DNA from 3 places in the Ensifer soli genome. Region 1 is predicted to be linked to each of the others. Evidence: predicted binding sites of a transcription regulator. Region 1 holds the regulator's gene; each other region holds the start of a gene.
The links. Region 1 encodes PhoB, which activates phosphate uptake and scavenging genes when phosphate is short. Its sites were predicted from a motif close to TGTCATNNANCTGTCAT; they were not measured.

Region 2: a site for PhoB is predicted at 4,852-4,868, ahead of ACEVQ6_RS22285 (esterase-like activity of phytase family protein). Genes of this name have one in related genera too.
Region 3: a site for PhoB is predicted at 3,056-3,072, ahead of ACEVQ6_RS21430 (LTA synthase family protein). Genes of this name have one in related genera too.

Annotation. Positions count from the first base shown of each region.
Region 1 covers NZ_JBHFEI010000001.1:350,874-357,470, forward strand. The annotation lists gene ACEVQ6_RS01550 (Hsp33 family molecular chaperone) at 1-66, opposite strand, end outside; gene argF (ornithine carbamoyltransferase) at 228-1,145, opposite strand; gene ACEVQ6_RS01560 (aspartate aminotransferase family protein) at 1,188-2,387, opposite strand; gene ACEVQ6_RS01565 (GcrA family cell cycle regulator) at 2,825-3,361, shown strand; gene phoB (phosphate regulon transcriptional regulator PhoB) at 3,467-4,150, opposite strand; gene phoU (phosphate signaling complex protein PhoU) at 4,302-5,012, opposite strand; gene pstB (phosphate ABC transporter ATP-binding protein PstB) at 5,041-5,856, opposite strand; gene pstA (phosphate ABC transporter permease PstA) at 5,870-6,597, opposite strand, start outside.
Region 2 covers NZ_JBHFEI010000026.1:7,359-13,955, forward strand. The annotation lists gene clpX (ATP-dependent Clp protease ATP-binding subunit ClpX) at 114-1,391, shown strand; gene lon (endopeptidase La) at 1,776-4,190, shown strand; gene hupB (DNA-binding protein HupB) at 4,389-4,661, shown strand; gene ACEVQ6_RS22285 (esterase-like activity of phytase family protein) at 4,917-6,597, shown strand, end outside.
Region 3 covers NZ_JBHFEI010000021.1:26,878-33,474, forward strand. The annotation lists gene ACEVQ6_RS21420 (TadE family protein) at 1-301, opposite strand, end outside; gene ACEVQ6_RS21425 (DUF1003 domain-containing protein) at 433-996, opposite strand; gene ACEVQ6_RS21430 (LTA synthase family protein) at 1,108-3,033, opposite strand; gene ACEVQ6_RS21435 (NAD+ synthase) at 3,283-4,956, shown strand; gene ACEVQ6_RS21440 (NYN domain-containing protein) at 5,080-5,856, shown strand; gene ACEVQ6_RS21445 (DUF2865 domain-containing protein) at 5,883-6,597, opposite strand, start outside.

The DNA.
Region 1 (6,597 bases):
GAAGGGCACGACGTGATCGTCGCCGGCATGGCCGAATTCGCCAAGAACGCTTTCGGTGGTGGTCATGGTCAAAACTCCCGCGCCCCCGACCCGCGGTCGATCACGGGACGAGGCGCATGTCAAAACGGGCGCAAGGCGCCCTCGCCTGTTCGGTATGGGCCGCATGTAGGAATTCGCCGATCGTCATCAAGGGGACGGCATCAGGCGACAGACCGGGGCGGTTCCGTTTAGAATGCGTTGAGGCACCAGGCGAGGATCGACTTCTGGGCGTGCAGGCGGTTCTCCGCCTCGTCGAAGACGACCGACTGCGGTCCGTCGATCACTTCGTCGGTCACCTCCTCGCCGCGATGCGCCGGCAGGCAATGCATGAACAGCGCTCCCGGCGCCGCCTTGGCCATCAGGGCGCTGTTGACCTGGTAGGGCTGGAAGACGTTGTGGCCGCGGGCGCGGTGCTCCTGGTTCATCGACACCCAGGTGTCGGTGACGATGCAGTCGGCGCCGGTGACCGCCTTGTCGGCATCATGGGTCAGCACGATGTCGCCGCCATTGTCGCGGGCCCAGTTGAGGAACCTGTCCTTCGGCTCGGAGCCGAGCGGCACGGCCATGGTCATGCGGTAACCGAAGCGGGCCGAACCCTCGACCAGCGAATGCAGCACATTGTTGCCGTCGCCGGTCCAGGCGAGCGTCCTGCCCTTCACCGGGCCGCGATGCTCCTCGAAGGTCATGATGTCGGCCATGATCTGGCAAGGGTGGGTGTCGTCGGTCAGCCCGTTGATGACCGGTACGGTCGCGTGCTCGGCAAGCTCCAGCAGGCGGTTGTGGTCGGTGGTGCGGATCATGATCGCATCGACATAGCGCGACAGCACCTTGGCCGTGTCGCCGATCGTCTCGGCGCGGCCGAGCTGCATCTCGGTGCCGGAGAGGAACAGCGTCTCGCCGCCGAGCTGGCGCATGCCGACATCGAAGGAGACGCGGGTGCGGGTCGACGGCTTCTCGAAGATCATCGCCAGCATCTTGCCGGAAAGCGGCTTGTCGTCGGTGCCCGCCTTGGTCGCCACCTTGCGCAGCTTGGCGTCGTCGATGATGACGCGCAGGTCGCCGGCCGTCATTGCCGAGAGATCGAGAAAATGCCTGGTGCCGGCCATGTCCGTCTGTCCCTGTCCTTAGCTGTCGTCGCCTTCCGCCGGTCAGGCGGTCTTCCGTTCCGTCGCGGCCGTGATCCGTTCCGCCGCCCGCTCGAGACGCGCCAGCCCCTCGCGCGCCTCCTGCGCCGTCGTCGTCAGCGGCGGCAGCAGGCGCAGCACGTTGTCGCCCGCCGGCACCGCCAGCATATGCTCCGCCCGCACGGCCTTCAGGAACTCCGCCGGCGGAATGCGGGTCTTGACGCCGAGCATCAGCCCCTCGCCGCGGATCTCCTCGACCAGGTCCGGGTAGCGGTCCTTCAGCGAGGCGAGCCCCTGGCGGAAGACCAGCGCCACGTCGCGGACATGCTCGAGGAAGCCATCGGCCAGCACGACGTCGAGGACGGCATTGCCGACGGCCATCGCAAGCGGATTGCCGCCATAGGTCGTGCCATGGGTGCCGACGACCATGCCGGCGGCGGCCTCCGCCGTCGCGAGGCAGGCGCCGAAGGGAAAGCCGCCGCCGATGCCCTTGGCGACCGCCATGATGTCCGGCGTGATGCCGGCCCATTCATGGGCGAAGAGCTTGCCGGTGCGGCCGACGCCGCACTGGACCTCGTCGAGGATCAGGAGCAGGCCGTATTCGTCGCAGAGCGCCCGCAGTTCCTGGAGAAACGCGTTCGGCACCGGCCGGATGCCGCCCTCGCCCTGCACCGGCTCGATCAGGATCGCCGCGGTCTCCTCGGTGATCGCATCCTTGACCGCCTGCATGTCGCCGAAGGGTACCTGCAGGAAGCCCGGCACCTTGGGGCCGAAGCCCTCGAGATACTTCGCCTGCCCGCCGGCGGCGATCGTCGCCAGCGTGCGGCCGTGGAAGGCGCCCTCGAAGGTGATGACGTGGAACTTTTCCGGATGGCCCTTGGCGAAATGAAAGCGGCGCGCCGTCTTGATCGCGCATTCCAGCGCCTCGGCGCCGGAATTGGTGAAGAAGACCTTGTCGGCGAAGGTCACCTGGGTCAGCCGGCGGCCGAGCGTCTCCTGCCCGGGCACCTCGTAGAGATTGGAGAGGTGCCAGAGCTTGTCGGCCTGCCCCTTCAGGGCCGCGACCAGATGGGGATGGGAGTGGCCGAGCGAGCTGACGGCGATGCCGGCGGCGAAATCGAGGTAGCGCGTCCCGTCCTCGGCGATCAGCCAGACGCCGTCGCCGCGCTCGAAACGCAGCGGTGCGCGGGCATAGGTGTCGTAAAGCGGCGTGGCGTCGGCCATCTCGCGTCTCCCTCGATCGCTGCGGTGGAATGCCCGCGGATCAGGCGCCGCTGGCCCGAACACCGGCCCGAAAAATCAAAAACCGCCTTTCGGCGGCGCCGCACTATCATCATTTTTAGGCTGTGATGTCAACAAAGCGACGCCGTTTCGCCGCATGCGGGAGGGCGAAAACGCCGATCGATTTTTTTGGCCGGAAGGGCTTGCAAAAATGCCACGGCCTGAAAGCAAGTTGGGGAAAACCCAGATTTCGATTCGCAGCGATTCCATGGACTCTTGCCACGGAGTCCCCGGGCCGGTACCTTAATATCCGATTAAGAGACGCATGCGGCGGACCTAGTCACCGAAACACAAGTTGTCGCGTTGGCGCTCCGCCGGATGGCCGGGGCGGGATGGTTGATTCCATCGATGCCGGCGCCGGGACACGGGAGACGATGATCATGAACTGGACGGACGAGCGGGTCGAGAAGCTGAAGAAGCTGTGGTCGGAGGGGCTCAGCGCCAGCCAGATCGCCGCCCAGCTCGGCGGCGTCAGCCGCAACGCGGTGATCGGCAAGGTGCACCGGCTGAGCCTGCCGGGACGCGCCAAGGCCGGCGGCCCCGCCGCCGCGACACGCAACACCAAGCGCACCACCTCCGCCCCGAAAGCGCCGAACTATGCTGCGACCCGGGTGACGACGCGCACCGTGGTCCACCAGGCCGGCGCGACCATGCTGAAGGAAGAGGTCGAAGTCGCCGAGGAGGTCGTCGAGACGGTGGTGGAAGTGGCGCCGGTCCGCAGCAACGTCGTGGTTCCGATGACCCGCAGCATCGGCCTCACCCAGCTGACCGAGCGCACCTGCAAATGGCCGATCGGCGATCCGCTGAACGAGGAATTCCACTTCTGCGGCAACGACTCGCCCGACAGCTCGCCCTATTGCAGCTTCCATGCCCGCATCGCCTATCAGCCCTCCGCCGAGCGCCGCCGCGCCCGCTGACGGGGCAGGCCGGGACGGACCGGTGCCGATCTCAAAGACGAAAGCGACCGTGACCCTTTCCGGATCACGGTCGCTTTGTTTTACCGTTGCGGAATACGGCGCCCGTCAGCTCTCGAGGGAATAGCCGGCGCCGCGGACCGTGCGGATCACGTCCTGCATGTTGGAGAAATTCAGCGCCTTGCGCAGCCGGCCGACATGGACGTCGACGGTGCGCTCGTCGACATAGATGTCATGCCCCCAGACGCCGTCGAGGAGCTGCGAGCGCGAGAAGACCCGGCCCGGCGAGGTCATCAGGAATTCGAGCAGGCGGAATTCGGTCGGCCCCAGCCGCACCTCGCGCGACTTGCGATGGACGCGGTGCGTCTCGCGGTCGAGCTCGATGTCGCCGCATTTCAGCAGGGTCGACAGGACCTCCGGCTTGGCGCGGCGCAGCATCGCCTTGATCCGCGCCATCAGCTCTGGCGTCGAGAAGGGCTTGACGACATAGTCGTCGGCGCCGGTCGCAAGGCCGCGCACCCGCTCGCTCTCCTCGCCGCGCGCCGTCAGCATGATGATCGGCAGGCGCTCCGTTTCCGGCCGCTGGCGCAATCTCCGGCAGAGCTCGATGCCGGACACGCCGGGCAGCATCCAGTCGAGGACCAGGAGGTCCGGCACGCGCTCCTGCAGCCGGATCTCCGCCTCGTCGCCGCGATGGATCGTGTCGACCTCGAAGCCCTCGGCCTCGAGATTGTAGCGCAGGAGCACGCTCAGCGCCTCCTCGTCCTCGACAACGGCAATTCTCGGATTCATGGGGTCTGTTGCTCCCTGGCATGAGGCCCGCGGTCGGCGGGTCGCGGGACGGAAAACGTCCTCCCGCCGCAGCCGACGGAGACCGGCGGGCGAGCCCGCCGGGAAACCGTCCGGTCCGTTCTCCCGCGCGATGCGCGCGCGGCCGCGTTCCTCAGCCGGCGATGGCGCCGAGCGAGGCGGTGGTGTCGTCCTTCGGGCGCTCGCCCTCCGGCTGGGCGCCGGTCGCCATGTAATAGATCGTCTCGGCGATGTTGGTCGCGTGGTCGCCGATGCGCTCGATGTTCTTGGCGCAGAACAGGAGATGGGTGCAGGGCGTGATGTTGCGCGGGTCTTCCATCATGTAGGTGAGCAGCTCGCGGAACAGCGACGTATAGATCGCGTCGATCTCGTCGTCGCGCTCGCGGATGCTCTTCGCCTTCTCGGGAAGCCGCGAGGCGTAGACGTCGAGCACCTCCTTCAGCTGGGTCAGCGCCAGTTCGGCGAGATGCTCGAGGCCGCGGGCGAGCTGGCGCGGCACGCCGGAACCGGCGACCGAGGTCACGCGCTTGGCCGTGTTCTTGGCGAGGTCGCCGACGCGCTCGAGATCGGCGGCGATGCGGATCGACCCCATGATCTCGCGCAGGTCGCTCGCCATCGGCTGGCGCTTGGCGATGGTGACGATCGCCTTCTCGTTGATCTGGCGCTCGGCGTCGTCGAGGATGACGTCGTCGGAGATCACCTTCTGGGCGAGGCCGGTGTCCGAATGCACGAGCGCGCGGACGGATTCGGCCACCATCTGCTCGGAAATCCCGCCCATCTCGGAAATGCGGCGGGAGAGATACTTCAGTTCGTCGTCATAGGCGGAGACGATATGCGATGCCATGGTCGTGTTCCTTGAACGGGGGCGCGGATCAGCCGAACCGGCCCATGATGTAATCCTGGGTGCGCTGGTCGTCAGGATTGGTGAACATCTTGTCGGTGTCGTTCTCCTCGACGAGATTGCCGAGGTGGAACATGGCGGTGCGCTGCGAGACGCGGGCGGCCTGCTGCATCGAATGGGTGACGATGACGATCGTGTAGTTGGCGCGCAGCTCGTGGATCAGTTCCTCGACCTTGGCGGTGGCGATCGGGTCGAGGGCCGAGCAAGGCTCGTCCATCAGGATGACCTCGGGGCTGACGGCCACGGCACGCGCGATGCAGAGGCGCTGCTGCTGGCCGCCGGAAAGCCCGGTGCCCGGCTCGTGCAGCCGGTCCTTCACCTCGTTCCAGAGGCCGGCCTTCTGCAAGCTGGTCTCGACGATCTGGTCGAACTCGCTGCGGCCGCGCGCAAGCCCGTGGATCTTCGGCCCGTAGGCGACGTTCTCGTAGATCGACTTCGGGAAGGGGTTCGGCTTCTGGAACACCATGCCGACGCGGGCGCGCAGCTCGACGACGTCGATCGCCGGGTCGTAGATGTCGTCCTGCTCGAGCGTGATCCTGCCGGTGACCCGGCAGTTCTCGATCGTGTCGTTCATGCGGTTCAGCGTCCTGAGGAAGGTGGACTTGCCGCAGCCGGACGGGCCGATCAACGCCGTCACGGTGTTTTCGCGGATGTTCAGGTTGACGTCGAACAAGGCGCGCTTCTCGCCGTAATAGACGGAGACGTCCTTGCCGATCATCTTGTAGGGAACGCTGTTCATCTTCTCACCCACGGCTTTCTCGATCGCTGCTTCCGTCATCATGTTCATGATCAGTATCCTTCTACCAGCGACGTTCAAATCGGCGGCGCAAAAGAATGGCGCCGAGGTTCATGACAATGAGGAAGATCAGGAGAATGATGATCGCCCCCGAGGTGCGTTCGACGAAGGCGCGTTCCGCCTCGTTGGCCCACATGTAGATCTGCACCGGCATCGCGGTGGCCGGATCCAGCGGCGAGGCCGGAAAATCGGCGACGAAGGCGACCATGCCGATCAGCAGCAGCGGCGCGGTCTCGCCGAGCGCATGGGCGAGGCCGATGATCGTGCCGGTCAGGATGCCGGGCATGGCGAGCGGCAGGACGTGGTGGAACACGGTCTGCATCTTCGAGGCGCCGAGCCCGAGGGCGGCGGCGCGGATCGACGGCGGCACGGCCTTCAGCGCCGCGCGGGTGGCGATGATGATCGTCGGCAGCGTCATCAGCGTCAGCACCAGGCCGCCGACGATCGCGGCGGAACGCGGCAGGCCGGCGAAGTTGATGAAGACCGCGAGGCCGAGCAGACCGTAGACGATCGAGGGCACCGCCGCCAGATTGTTGATGTTGACCTCGATCAGGTCGGTGAAGCGGTTCTTCGGCGCGAATTCCTCGAGATAGATCGAGGCGGCGACGCCGATCGGCAGCGACAGCACCAGCACGATGAGCATCATGTAGAGCGAGCCGAGAAAGGCGACGCCGACGCCGGCGGCTTCCGGACGGCTGGAGGCGCCGTTGGTGAAGATACCGGTGTTGAAAT
Region 2 (6,597 bases), on a different contig from region 1:
TGTACTCCCGAAGGTCTTGCGCTTGGCGGGGTCGCGCCGGTGCGGCAAGGCTCAGGTGACTGGTCCGCGCGGGCCGTTTCGGCGGCAGGGCGGTGAGCAGGAAGGAAAGTGATATGAGCAAGGTCAGCGGCAGCAACGGCGGCGACTCGAAGAATACCCTCTACTGCTCCTTCTGCGGCAAGAGCCAGCACGAGGTCCGCAAGCTGATTGCCGGACCGACGGTGTTCATCTGCGATGAATGCGTCGAATTGTGCATGGACATCATCCGCGAGGAGAACAAGACCTCGATGGTCAAGTCGCGCGACGGGGTTCCGACGCCGCAGGAGATCATTAAGGTCCTCGATGAATACGTCATCGGCCAGCAGCAGGCCAAGCGCATCCTCTCGGTCGCGGTCCACAACCACTACAAGCGGCTCGCCCATGCGGCGAAGAGCTCCGACGTGGAACTCGCGAAATCGAACATCATGCTGGTCGGACCGACCGGCTGCGGCAAGACCTATCTCGCCCAGACGCTCGCCCGCATCATCGACGTGCCCTTCACCATGGCCGACGCGACGACGCTGACGGAAGCAGGCTATGTCGGCGAGGACGTCGAGAACATCATCCTGAAGCTCCTTCAGGCCGCCGACTACAATGTCGAGCGCGCCCAGCGCGGCATCGTCTATATCGACGAGGTCGACAAGATCTCGCGCAAGTCCGACAATCCGTCGATCACCCGCGACGTCTCGGGCGAGGGCGTGCAGCAGGCGCTGCTGAAGATCATGGAAGGCACGGTCGCCTCCGTGCCGCCGCAGGGCGGCCGCAAGCATCCGCAGCAGGAGTTCCTGCAGGTGGACACGACCAACATCCTGTTCATCTGCGGCGGGGCCTTTGCCGGCCTCGACAAGATCATCTCCGCCCGCGGCGAGAAGACCTCGATCGGCTTTGCCGCCGCCGTGCGCGCGCCGGAAGACCGTCGCGTCGGCGAGGTGCTGCGCGAACTCGAGCCGGAGGATCTGGTGAAGTTCGGCCTGATCCCGGAATTCATCGGCCGTCTGCCGGTTCTCGCGACGCTCGAGGACCTCGACGAGGACGCGCTGATCCAGATCCTATCGGAGCCGAAGAACGCGCTGATCAAGCAGTACCAGCGCCTGTTCGAGATGGAGGACGTGGAACTGACCTTCCACGAGGACGCGCTGCGCGAGATCGCCCGCAAGGCGATCGTGCGCAAGACCGGCGCGCGCGGCCTGCGCTCGATCATGGAGAAGATCCTGCTCGACACGATGTTCGAACTGCCGACGCTGAACGGGGTGCGCGAGGTCGTCATCTCCGACGAGGTCGTCAAGGGCTCGGCCCGGCCGCTCTACATCTATTCCGAGCGCGCCGAGGAGAAGGCGAACGTCTCGGCCTGAGATCCGGCGATCGTTCCGGATGAGATTGGAAGCGCCGGTCGTTGCCGGCGCTTTTTTCTTGGCCGGCGACCGGAAGCACCCAGGAATGCTCCGGGTCCCGGCGTGGCGCTTAACGTCTTCCACGTTGCATTGCGCGCCGTTCGGCGCGATGATGGCCAACGCTTCGCCGCTTTGCCGACATCCGGTCTCCAGTTTTGCGTGGCAAGGTCCACGACAGCCATCGTCCCTACCCTTGAGCCTCGTGCGCAGGGCGCCTGCGGTTCGGACGAAGCCTTGAAATTGCGCGATGCACACGCCACCTTGCAGTGGAAGAAATGATAGCCGGCACATCGTCCCAAGCGGTGACCGGTAACGGCCCCGGAAACGGGACGGAAAGGACATGACATGACCACCAAGACCCCTGCGACGGGCGAGAGCGCGACCTATCCGGTCCTGCCGCTGCGCGACATCGTGGTTTTCCCGCACATGATCGTGCCGCTCTTCGTCGGACGCGAGAAGTCGATTCGCGCGCTCGAGGAGGTGATGGGCACCGACAAGCAGATCATGCTCGCCACCCAGATCAATGCCGGCGACGATGATCCGGAGCCCTCCGCCATCTATCAGATCGGCACGGTCGCCAATGTCCTGCAACTTTTGAAACTGCCGGACGGCACGGTCAAGGTGCTGGTCGAAGGCCGCGCCCGCGCGGAGATCGACGGCTACACCCGCCGCGAGGAGTTCTACGAGGCGCTCGCCCACACGCTGGTCGAGCCGGCCGAGGATCCGGTGGAGATCGAGGCGCTGAGCCGGTCGGTCGTCTCCGAGTTCGAAAGCTACGTCAAGCTCAACAAGAAGATCTCGCCCGAGGTCGTCGGCGCCGCGAGCCAGATCGAGGATTACTCGAAGCTCGCCGACACCGTCGCGTCGCATCTGTCGATCAAGATCGTCGAGAAGCAGGAAATGCTCGAGACGACGAGCGTCAAGGCGCGTCTTGAAAAGGCCCTCGGCTTCATGGAAGGCGAGATCTCGGTGCTGCAGGTCGAAAAGCGCATCCGCTCGCGCGTCAAGCGCCAGATGGAGAAGACGCAGCGCGAGTACTATCTTAACGAGCAGATGAAGGCGATCCAGAAGGAGCTCGGCGACGGCGAGGACGGCCGCGACGAGATGGCAGAGCTGGAAGAGCGCATCGCCAAGACCAAGCTCTCGAAGGAGGGCCGCGAGAAGGCCGAGGCCGAGATCAAGAAGCTCAGGCAGATGAGCCCGATGTCGGCGGAAGCCACCGTCGTGCGCAACTATCTCGACTGGCTGCTCGGCATCCCGTGGGCCAAGCGCTCGCGCATCAAGACGGATCTCAACCATGCCGAATCCGTGCTCGACGCCGATCACTTCGGCCTCGACAAGGTGAAGGAACGCATCGTCGAATATCTTGCCGTGCAGGCGCGCTCGCAGAAGATCAAGGGGCCGATCCTGTGCCTCGTCGGCCCTCCGGGCGTCGGCAAGACCTCGCTCGCCAAGTCGATCGCCAAGGCGACGGGTCGTGAGTATGTCCGCATGGCGCTCGGCGGCGTGCGCGACGAGGCGGAGATCCGCGGCCATCGCCGCACCTATATCGGCTCGATGCCCGGCAAGGTCATCCAGTCGATGAAGAAGGCGAAGAAGTCGAACCCGCTCTTCCTGCTCGACGAGATCGACAAGATGGGCCAGGACTTCCGCGGCGATCCGTCGTCCGCGCTGCTCGAGGTGCTGGACCCGGAACAGAACAGCACGTTCATGGACCACTATCTGGAGGTCGAGTACGACCTTTCGGACGTGATGTTCATTACCACGGCGAACACGCTGAACATTCCGCCGGCGCTGATGGACCGCATGGAGGTCATCCGCATCGCGGGCTATACCGAGCAGGAGAAGCTCGAGATCGCCCGTCGCCACCTGCTGCCGAAGGCGATCCGCGACCATGCGCTGCAGCCGGCCGAATTCTCGGTGACCGACGGGGCGCTGATGGCGGTGATCCAGAACTACACGCGGGAAGCCGGCGTGCGCAGCTTCGAGCGCGAGCTGATGAAGCTCGCCCGCAAGGCGGTGACGGAGATCCTGAAGGGCAAGACCAAGACCGTCGAGGTGACGGCCGACAACATCAGCGACTATCTGGGCGTGCCGCGCTTCCGCCACGGCGAGGCGGAGCGTGTCGATCAGGTCGGCGTGGTGACGGGTCTTGCCTGGACCGAGGTCGGCGGCGAGCTGTTGACCATCGAGGGCGTGATGATGCCTGGCAAGGGCCGCATGACGGTCACCGGCAACCTGAAGGACGTGATGAAGGAATCGATTTCGGCGGCGGCCTCCTATGTCCGCTCGCGCGCCGTCGATTTCGGCATCGAGCCGCCGCTCTTCGACAAGAGCGACATCCACGTCCACGTTCCGGAAGGGGCGACGCCGAAGGACGGTCCGTCCGCCGGCATTGCCATGGCGACAGCCATCGTCTCGATCATGACCGGCATTCCGGTCAACAAGGACGTGGCGATGACCGGCGAGGTGACGCTGCGCGGCCGGGTGCTGCCGATAGGCGGCCTGAAGGAGAAGCTGCTCGCAGCACTTCGCGGCGGCATCAAGAAGGTGCTGATCCCGGAGGAAAACGCCAAGGATCTGGCGGACATTCCGGACAACGTGAAGAACGCGATGGAGATCGTCCCGGTCTCTCGGATGGGAGAGGTGCTGGAACACGCTCTGATCCGCCAGCCGGTGGCGATCGAGTGGGATCCGTCCCGCCAGCCGGTCCTTACGCCCGTCGACGGCGACGAGGCGGGAGCGGCGGTCGCCCATTGACGGCAGCGGGTTCGCCCGTCCTGTTTGCGACAAAATCGGAAAGACCGGCGGATCGCCGGTCTTTTTTTCTGTAAAACACCCGTCAATGCCTTGCTTTCCGGCACATTCGGCGCAATTGGCTTTCGCAAGCCCGATGCCGGACCCAACCGCTTCGGGCTTCGATCGATTGTCGTTCCAACCATAGGAAAGGGTGGAAACATGAACAAGAATGAGCTCGTGTCGGCCGTAGCCGAGAAGGCGGGACTGTCCAAGGCGGACGCCGCCTCCGCGGTCGACGCCGTTTTCGAGACCATCCAGTCGGAACTGAAGGACGGCGGCGATGTCCGCCTCGTCGGCTTTGGCAACTTTTCCGTCAGCCGCCGCGAAGCCTCGAAGGGCCGCAATCCCTCGACCGGCGCGGAAGTCGACATCCCCGCGCGCAACGTGCCGAAGTTCTCGGCCGGCAAGGGGCTTCGGGATTCGGTGAACTGATCCACCGCCACCGGGCGTCATGCCCATGAAGACTGCTCGGGGCCCGGCATTGCCGGGCCTCTTTTCGTCTCTGGCTCTCCCAGCCGGATTGCCTCGGTGCCGGACGATAAGGCGACTGCAAGAGGCGGCGCCTCGACGGCGATCCGGGGACACCGGAAATGTGGAGGGCATCGCCGAACCGGACCCTTCCTGTCACGCGCCTGTAACATCGGCCCAGCAAAAGCGCGTCATTATGCAGGTCTCAAGGAGGGTTTCATGAAGACGATTTTGCTGACGGTCGCACTTGCGGCCGTTCTCGCCACCTCGACCGCGCTGTCGGCCCGGGCCGAGCCGGTGTTCAATCGCGTCGCATCCTTCGCCGTCGCCGACAATCTTCCCGACGGAGCCGACAAGGCCTCCGTCACCTCGTCGGAAATCATCGCCGCCACCGCCGACGGCACCACGCTCGTCTATTCCGACAGCCCGCTGAAGGCGATCGGCTTCATCGACATCACCGACGCCCGCGTCCCGAAGGCCGGCGGCATCGTCGCTCTCGACGGCGAGCCGACCTCGGTCGCCATCGCGGGCGGCAAGGTGCTGGCCGCCGTCAATACCAGCGAGAGCAAGGCGAGCCCGTCCGGCTTCCTCGCCACCATCGATATCGCGGGCAGGACGATCGATAGCCGCTGCGAACTCGGCGGCCAGCCGGATTCGGTGTCCGTCAACACGGACGGCACGCTCGCCGCCATCGCGATCGAGAACGAGCGCGACGAGGAGGTCAATGACGGCGCGATCCCGCAGATGCCGGCCGGCGACCTGGTGATCGTCGCGCTGAAGGACGGCGCCGCCGACTGCGCCTCGATCCGCCATGTGGCGCTGACGGGCCTCGCCGACATCGCCGGCGAGGATCCCGAGCCCGAATTCGTCTCCTTCAACGGCAAGGATGAGATCGCGCTGACGCTGCAGGAGAACAACCACATCGTCATCATCGACGGCAAGACGGCGATGGTGACGGCGCATTTCTCCGCCGGTACCGTCGACCTTGACGGCATCGACACGAAGCGGGACGGAAAGCTCGCCTTCACCGACAGTCAGAAGGGCCGCAAGCGCGAGCCGGACGCCGTCAAGTGGCTCGATGACGACCGCATCGTCACCGCCAACGAGGGCGACTGGGAAGGCGGCTCGCGCGGCTTCACGATTTTCGACAAGGCCGGCAAGGTGCTCTACGAATCCGGCGCATCGCTGGAGCGGGCGATCGCCGCCATCGGCCACTATCCGGAAAAGCGGTCGACGGCCAAGGGTGTGGAACCGGAAGGGCTGGAGGTCGCCCGGTTCGGCGACGACACGCTGATTTTCGTCCTTACCGAACGCGCCTCGATCGTCGGCGTCTACAGGGACACGGGTGGCGAACCCGAACTGCTGCAGCTGCTGCCGTCGGGCATCTCGCCGGAAGGCGCGGTCGCCATTCCCGGCCGCAACCTGCTCGCCACCGCCAACGAGGCGGACCTCATCGAGGACGGCGGCGCCCGCTCGCATGTGATGCTCTACGAGCGCGCCGAGGGTGTGGCCGCCTATCCGATGATCCGGTCGAGCGACAAGGACGGCCAGCCGATCGGCTTCGGCGCCCTGTCCGGCCTCGTCGCCACCGGCGAGCCGGGCAGGCTGCTCGCCGTCAACGACTCGGTCTATTCCTCGCAGCCGACGATCTTCTCGATCGACGCGACGCAGACCCCGGCGCTGATCACCGATGCGCTGGCGATCACCCGCGACGGCGCGCCGGCGCAGAAGCTCGACATCGAGGGCATCGCGCTCGACGGCGAGGGCGGCTACTGGCTGGCGTCGGAAGGCAATGCCGACAAGCTCTACGCCCATGCCATCCTGCATGTGAACAAGAAGGGCGAGATCAAGAAGGAGATCGCCATCCCCGCGGAGCTGCGCGCCGGCGAAACCCGCTTCG
Region 3 (6,597 bases), on a different contig from region 1:
GGCTCGGATCGGCGGCATCGCCGGCGAGGTTGACGACGAGGTCGCGCCGGTCGATGAAGGCATAGTCCAGCGTCGCGCGGTCGATGAAGCTTCGCACCAGCATGACGCGCTCGTCGAGGGTCAGTCCGGCGACGGCCGTGCGCGCCGCATCGGCGGCGATCTGCTGGATCGCATGCGAGGCGCTCAGGAAGATGCCGTAACCGATCAGCGACATCAGCATCATCAGGAAGATCGGCGCCACGATCGCGAACTCGACGGCGGCGGTGCCGCTCCGATCCGTCGTCACCCTCGGCCAGTGCATCTTGAAACCCCTTTCATCCCCTAATGCGTGCATAAAATTGTGAAACACGCATATGGTGCAGAAGAGGCGTAAACAGTTTGATACGATCGGAAGCAGATTTTTCCGGAGAGAAATAAATCAGGGGTTGTGTTTTACGGCTCTCGGTCTTGTCGGCCCGCATCCTGTCCGGCTTGGGGGTCAAGGCGGGCGTGCAGGCGGAGGATCTCGTTCCTGAGCTCGGCGATCTCCTTCAGCAGCACGCCGTCGATCTTGTGGTGGAGCGCGATCAGCTCCACCTCCGCCTTGAGGTTGACCTCGTAGTCCTTCGACGCCTCGAAGCGGTCGCGGGCCGCCTGCCTGTTCTGCGACATCATGATGATCGGCGCCTGGATGGCGGCGATCATCGACAGCAGCAGGTTGAGAAAGATGAACGGGTAGGGGTCGAAGGCATCCGCCGTCAGAAGCACGGTGTTGATGCCGGTCCAGAGCACGAGGAAGAGCAGGAACCCGATGATGAAGCCCCAGGAACCGCCGACCCGGGCGATCCCGTCCGCAAGCCGCGCGCCGAATGTCTGGCCGGCGCTGAAGGCGACGTTGGTGTCGACCGAGACCGGGCGCTTTTCCCGAACCCGGTCGAGGACATGGCGCTCCGTCTCGCCGAGTGTCTCGCCGCTCTTGCCGAAGATCGCCTTCGCCGCCTCGTTGAATGTCCGCATCGCACCGATTCCCGAATGATGATCGCCGCATCATTCGCAGCCGCGAACCCATCGCAAGCAAAAATGCACGCGCTCTGCCCCAAGGGGCGGATTGGGGGAGCTGCGCGCCGCTCAGGTCTGCGGCAGATGCGGCAGGTCCTGCGGACGGAAGAAGCGGTCGATGCCGTGGCGCTTGCCGAACATCATGTCGTGCTGGAGGAAGCGGTAGTCGCGGATCGTCGAGACGATCTTCGGCCTGCGCAGCCAGTCGACCGTTTCGCGCCCGCGCCGGTCGATGAGCATATAGCGGTCGATGACAGGAAAGCGCTCGAAGACGGTGCCGAGGAAGCCGGTATAATAGGGATGTTCGTAGCCGGCGGTCTTCAGGATCTGGTAGGAGAGGAAGGCCGGGCTGATCGTGCCGATGTCCTTTCGCGCGCCCGTCTTGTTCGACCAGACGACGAGCGGCGTCTCGTGCTGGATCTTCATCTCGTCGAGGCTGCCTTTGCGCGACGCCGTCACCTGCGGCATGAAGCCGGTGGACGTGTAGACGGTGTTCAGCGGCGGCAGATGGTCGCCGAAGATGACGATGATCGTTTCCCGGTCGCGCTCGCGCGCCCAGTCCATCAGGCGGCGCAGGTTGTCGTCGGCCTCCTTGACGCCCTGGGCATAGGTCTCGAGCACCTGGCGGTCGGCCTGCGGCAGGTCGCCGGTGACCTTGATCGTGTTGTGGGCGTAGCGGTTCGCTTCGTAGGGGCCGTGCCCCTGCAGCGTCACGGCGAAGAAGAAGAAGGGATCGTCCAGTATGTCCGCCTGCCGGATGATCTCCCCCGTCAGCGATTCGTCGGAGGCGAAGATGCCGCGCTTGACCATCGGCGGCATGGTTTCCTCGGACGCGAAGGCATCGAAGCCGAAGGACTGGTATACCGAGCCGCGGTTCCAGAACCATTTCTGGAACGGGTGGATCGCGCGCGAGACATAGCCCTCTCCGCGGAAGAAGGTCGCGAGCGAGGGCAGCGATTCGCGGATATACTGCTGGTAGGGAATGCTGCCATAAGGCAGGAAGGCGTTCGAGAACCCGGTCAGTGCCTCGAACTCGACATTGGAGGTCATGCCGCCGAACTCCGGCGAGAAGACGTTGCCGCCCTGCATCGCGCGGATGGTCGGCATCGGATCGGGTTCGAGCGTGACGTTCGGCAGGCGCGTCGGGTCGAACAGCGATTCGCTCATTAGGACGATCACGTCCGGCTTCATCCGGTGGGTCGTGCCGGCAGGCAGCGGTTCGGACGCAATCCGCTCGATCGCGTCGAGCGAATAGCCGGACGGTGTGCTGACATTGGCCATCGGCACGTTGATCGAGAAGGCGAGCAGGAAACCGTTGTGCCGGTAGTTCTCCGTCTGGTCCCACATGATCGGGATGACGCGCAGCCGGTCACGCAACCAGGAGAACTGGTTGTAGTCCATGATGCTGACGAAGCCGGCGATCAGCGGCAGCGCGACGGCGAGCCGCACCAGCCGGCCCTGAAGGCCGATCCTGGCGAAGCGGCGCCAGGCATGGCGCAGCGCGAAGGTCAGCAGCGCCACGCCGGCGACAAGGCCGACAGCGATCGCGATTGCCGTTCCCGGCCGGTCCCGCACCATCGCCGGCAAAAGCTCGACGATCTGGCGGCCGAACAGAAGGTCCGTCGGATAGAGAGGGTCAGAGAGAAAGATCTGCTTCTGCTTGGAGATCAGCGCCGGAATGACGGCGAAGGGCGCAAGGACGAGCACCCCCATGTGCCGCCGGCCGAAGAGGGCATCGAAGGCGATCAGCACCAGAAAGACCAGGCCGATCGCCGTCGTCGCCGGGCGCATCGGGTCGAGGACATAGGCGACCGTCTCGGACAGGGAGGCGCGGGTGATGAGTTCGATCGTGGCGACCAGCGCCGCCGCCATCAACAGCGTCAGGGCGAGATGCTTAAAGAGGCCCGGAAGTCGCGCGACGCGCACGTCGAGGCTGAACCCTTCTGCGCCGAGGCGGTGGGTCGACGGGACGGCGAGACTATCGACTCCGGCCAAGATGCACTCCATTTCATGCAAATGTCATCAAACTGTCATAGGGATGTCACCTTGAACAGAAGCTGAATGGTTTTGTTCCGGCAGGCGCGATCGCGCGGAAACCATGCGGACGTCCCGCCTTCCACCAATCTCCCACGTCTTCATCCACCCGAAAAAATCCGCGCCGGGCCTGTCTATCGCCGCCATCGATGCGCTAAGACTGGACCCGCGCATCACCGCGCGTCCCGCCCATGACATGCAGGCCTGCCGATGACCGTAGACACGACCGATCTCCTCCGCATCGCAACCGCGCAGATGAACCCGACCGTCGGCGACATCGCCGGCAATCTCGCCAAGGTCCGTGCCGCGCGCGCCGACGCGGCGCGCGAGGGGGCCGACGTGCTCCTGATGACGGAGCTGTTCCTCTCCGGCTATCCGCCGGAGGACCTCGTGCTGAAGCCGGCCTTCCTCGGCGCCTGCCTGAAGGCGGTCGAGGCGCTTGCGGCCGACACGGCCGATGGCGGCCCCGCCGTCATCGTCGGTTTCCCGAGGCTCGGCGAGGCCGGCCGGCACAATTCCGTCGCCGTCCTCGATGCCGGCCGCATCGTGGCGATCCGCGACAAGGTCGACCTGCCGAACTACGGCGAATTCGACGAAAAGCGCGTCTTCGTGCCCGGCGCCATGCCCGGTCCGGTCAATCTTCGCGGCGTGCGCCTCGGCATCCCGATCTGCGAGGACATCTGGGGCGAGCTCGGCGTCTGCGAGACGCTCGCCGAGAGCGGGGCGGAAATCCTGCTGTCGCCGAACGGCTCGCCCTATTACCGGGGCAAGATCGATATCCGGCATCAGGTCGTCCTTCGCCGGGTGATGGAGACCGGACTGCCGATGCTCTATGCCAACCAGCTCGGCGGCCAGGACGAGCTCGTCTTCGACGGCGGCAGCTTCGCCTTCAACGCCGACCATACGCTTGCCTTCCAGATGAGCCAGTTCGAGGAGGCGCTTTCCGTCTCCGAATGGGAGCGGGGACCGGACGGCTGGGCCTGCCGGCCGGGGCTCATGTCGCGCCTGCCGGAGGCGGAGGAGGCGGATTACCGCGCCTGCATGCAGGGCCTGCGCGACTACGTCAACAAGAACGGTTTCCGCACCGTCGTGCTCGGGCTTTCGGGCGGCATCGATTCGGCGATCTGCGCGGCGCTCGCCGTCGACGCGCTCGGCGAGGAGCGCGTGCGCACGCTGATGCTGCCCTACCGCTACACCTCGGAAGAGTCATTCAAGGACGCCGCCGATTGCGCGAAGGCGCTCGGCTGCCACTACGACACCGTCCCGATCGAGGCGCCGGTACAGGGATTTCTCGATGCCCTTTCGGACATGTTCGAGGGGACGGAGAGCGGCATCCCCGAGGAGAACCTGCAGAGCCGCACCCGGGGTACCATCCTGATGGCGGTCTCCAACAAGTTCGGCTCGATGGTGGTCACCACCGGCAACAAGTCGGAGATGTCCGTCGGCTACGCCACGCTCTACGGCGACATGAACGGCGGGTTCAACCCGATCAAGGACCTCTACAAGATGCAGGTCTACGCCCTGTCTCGCTGGCGCAACGCCCATGTGCCGCCGGGCGCGCTCGGTCCTTCCGGCGTCGTCATCCCGCAGAACATCATCGACAAGGCGCCCTCGGCCGAACTCAGGCCGAACCAGACGGACCAGGATTCCCTGCCGCCCTATCCGGTTCTCGACGATATCCTCGAATGCCTGGTGGAGCGCGAGATGGGGGTAGACGAGATCGTCGCGCGCGGCCATGACGTGGCGACGGTGCACCGGATCGAGCACCTGCTCTATATCGCCGAATACAAGCGCCGCCAGTCGGCGCCGGGCGTGAAGATCACCCGCAAGAATTTCGGCCGTGACCGCCGCTATCCGATCACCAACCGCTTCCGTGACCGCTGATCCGGCGTTGCCGTCGCATTAACCAGGACACGCCATACGGGTCCTCGCCGCCTTGCCCACGCATCTCGCATCGGCGATGCTGCTTGCGACCGAGCGGCGAGGGACGGCATGGATCGAGGCGGCATGGATCGAGGGGGCAGGGCGACAATCGCAATTCTGGTGGACGCCGAGAACATGGCGGCTGACGCGGCGGCGCGGATCGTCACCGAGATGGAGGCCGCCGGCCGCGTCGTCGCGCGCCGCGCCTTCGCCGACTTCGCCGGCGGGCGCGGCACGGCATGGTTGAATGCCGCCTGGAGCCTGGGCTTCGATCTGGTGCAGGTGCCGTCGGCCGGCAGGACGAAGAACGCGACGGACATCCGCCTCGCCATCGATGCGATCGAGCTTTTTCGCCGTGACGGCGTTGACCATGTCTGCCTCGTCTCGTCGGACGGCGATTTCGCGCCGCTCGCGAGCTATCTGCGCGGTGCCGGCGTCCGCGTCACCGCCTATGGCAAGGCGGATGTGTCGGACGCGTTTCGCGCGGCCTGCGACCGTTTCGTCGCCGTGTCGCCGCCCGCAGCGGTGGCGCCGGTAAAGACGGCGACCGTGGTCGCGCTTCCGCTCATAGCCAAGGCCGCGCTCGCGCAAGACGGTAGGCTGACGAAGGAACAGCGGCAGGCGGTTGATCTCGTGCGGCGTGCTGCCGCCTCCCTCCAGCCCGACCAGGATGGCTGGCTGCATCCGGGTTTGCTCGGCGCCGCGCTCAGCCGCGATCACCCCGGATATTCGCTGGCGCCCTATGGCGGGGCGCTCGGAAAGGCGCTTCGCGCCATGCCGGGGATCGAGGTGCGCATCGACGAGAAGAGGGGGATGGTCTTCCGGCTCCGCGGCAGCGTGGAAGAGCGCAAGAACGCCTGAGGGCGAACGTCCTATGCAGATCGAGTTCAGTTTTCCTGCTGCGGCTGGTAGCGGGGACCGGCGGGGTTCTTCAGGTCGATCTTCGATTCCTCCGTCGGCAGGTATGTCGGGCCGACGACCCTGACCTTGCTGTTGGCCGGATCGTAGGGCCGCTCCTCGATGACGACGGGCGGTTTCGTCGCCTCGCTGTCGACCGCCGCCGTCGCGGTGGTCACGTCGACGACGGAGGGGGTCTTTGCCGTCGCCTGCGGCGGCGCCTTCTCGCCGTCGTGCTCGCGAGCAAGCGTCGGCAGCGAGCAGCCGCACTGGCTGCCGCGCGCGGCGGTGCGATAGGCGAACGCCTTCGGCATGTCGCGGTAGGGCCTGCCGGTGATCGCCGAGACCATGTCGTCGCTCTCCTCCGTCGCCAGCGCATGGTAGTAAAGTTCCGTCTCGGCGCCCGGGCAGCGCGCCTCGCACGCCGCGATGTCGCGCGGGAAGTCCGCAGGTGTCGCCTGCGACGAGATCGGGAAGAAGGCGCCGTCGCAGGTTCGCACGCAGACCGTGCGCAGCGGCCCGGCCTGGTCTGCACCGGGAACCGAAAGGTCGATGACGCCGCCGCCGCCGGGCGGCACCGACATGCCGGCCGGGGGCAGGTCGCTGATGATGTTGCGGAAGGTCTCCGGCTCGCGCGCCGCCGCCTCCATGCGCTCGACCTGCTTTTCGGCGCAGCGGTTCACTTCAAGAGCCGCGACGACGCGC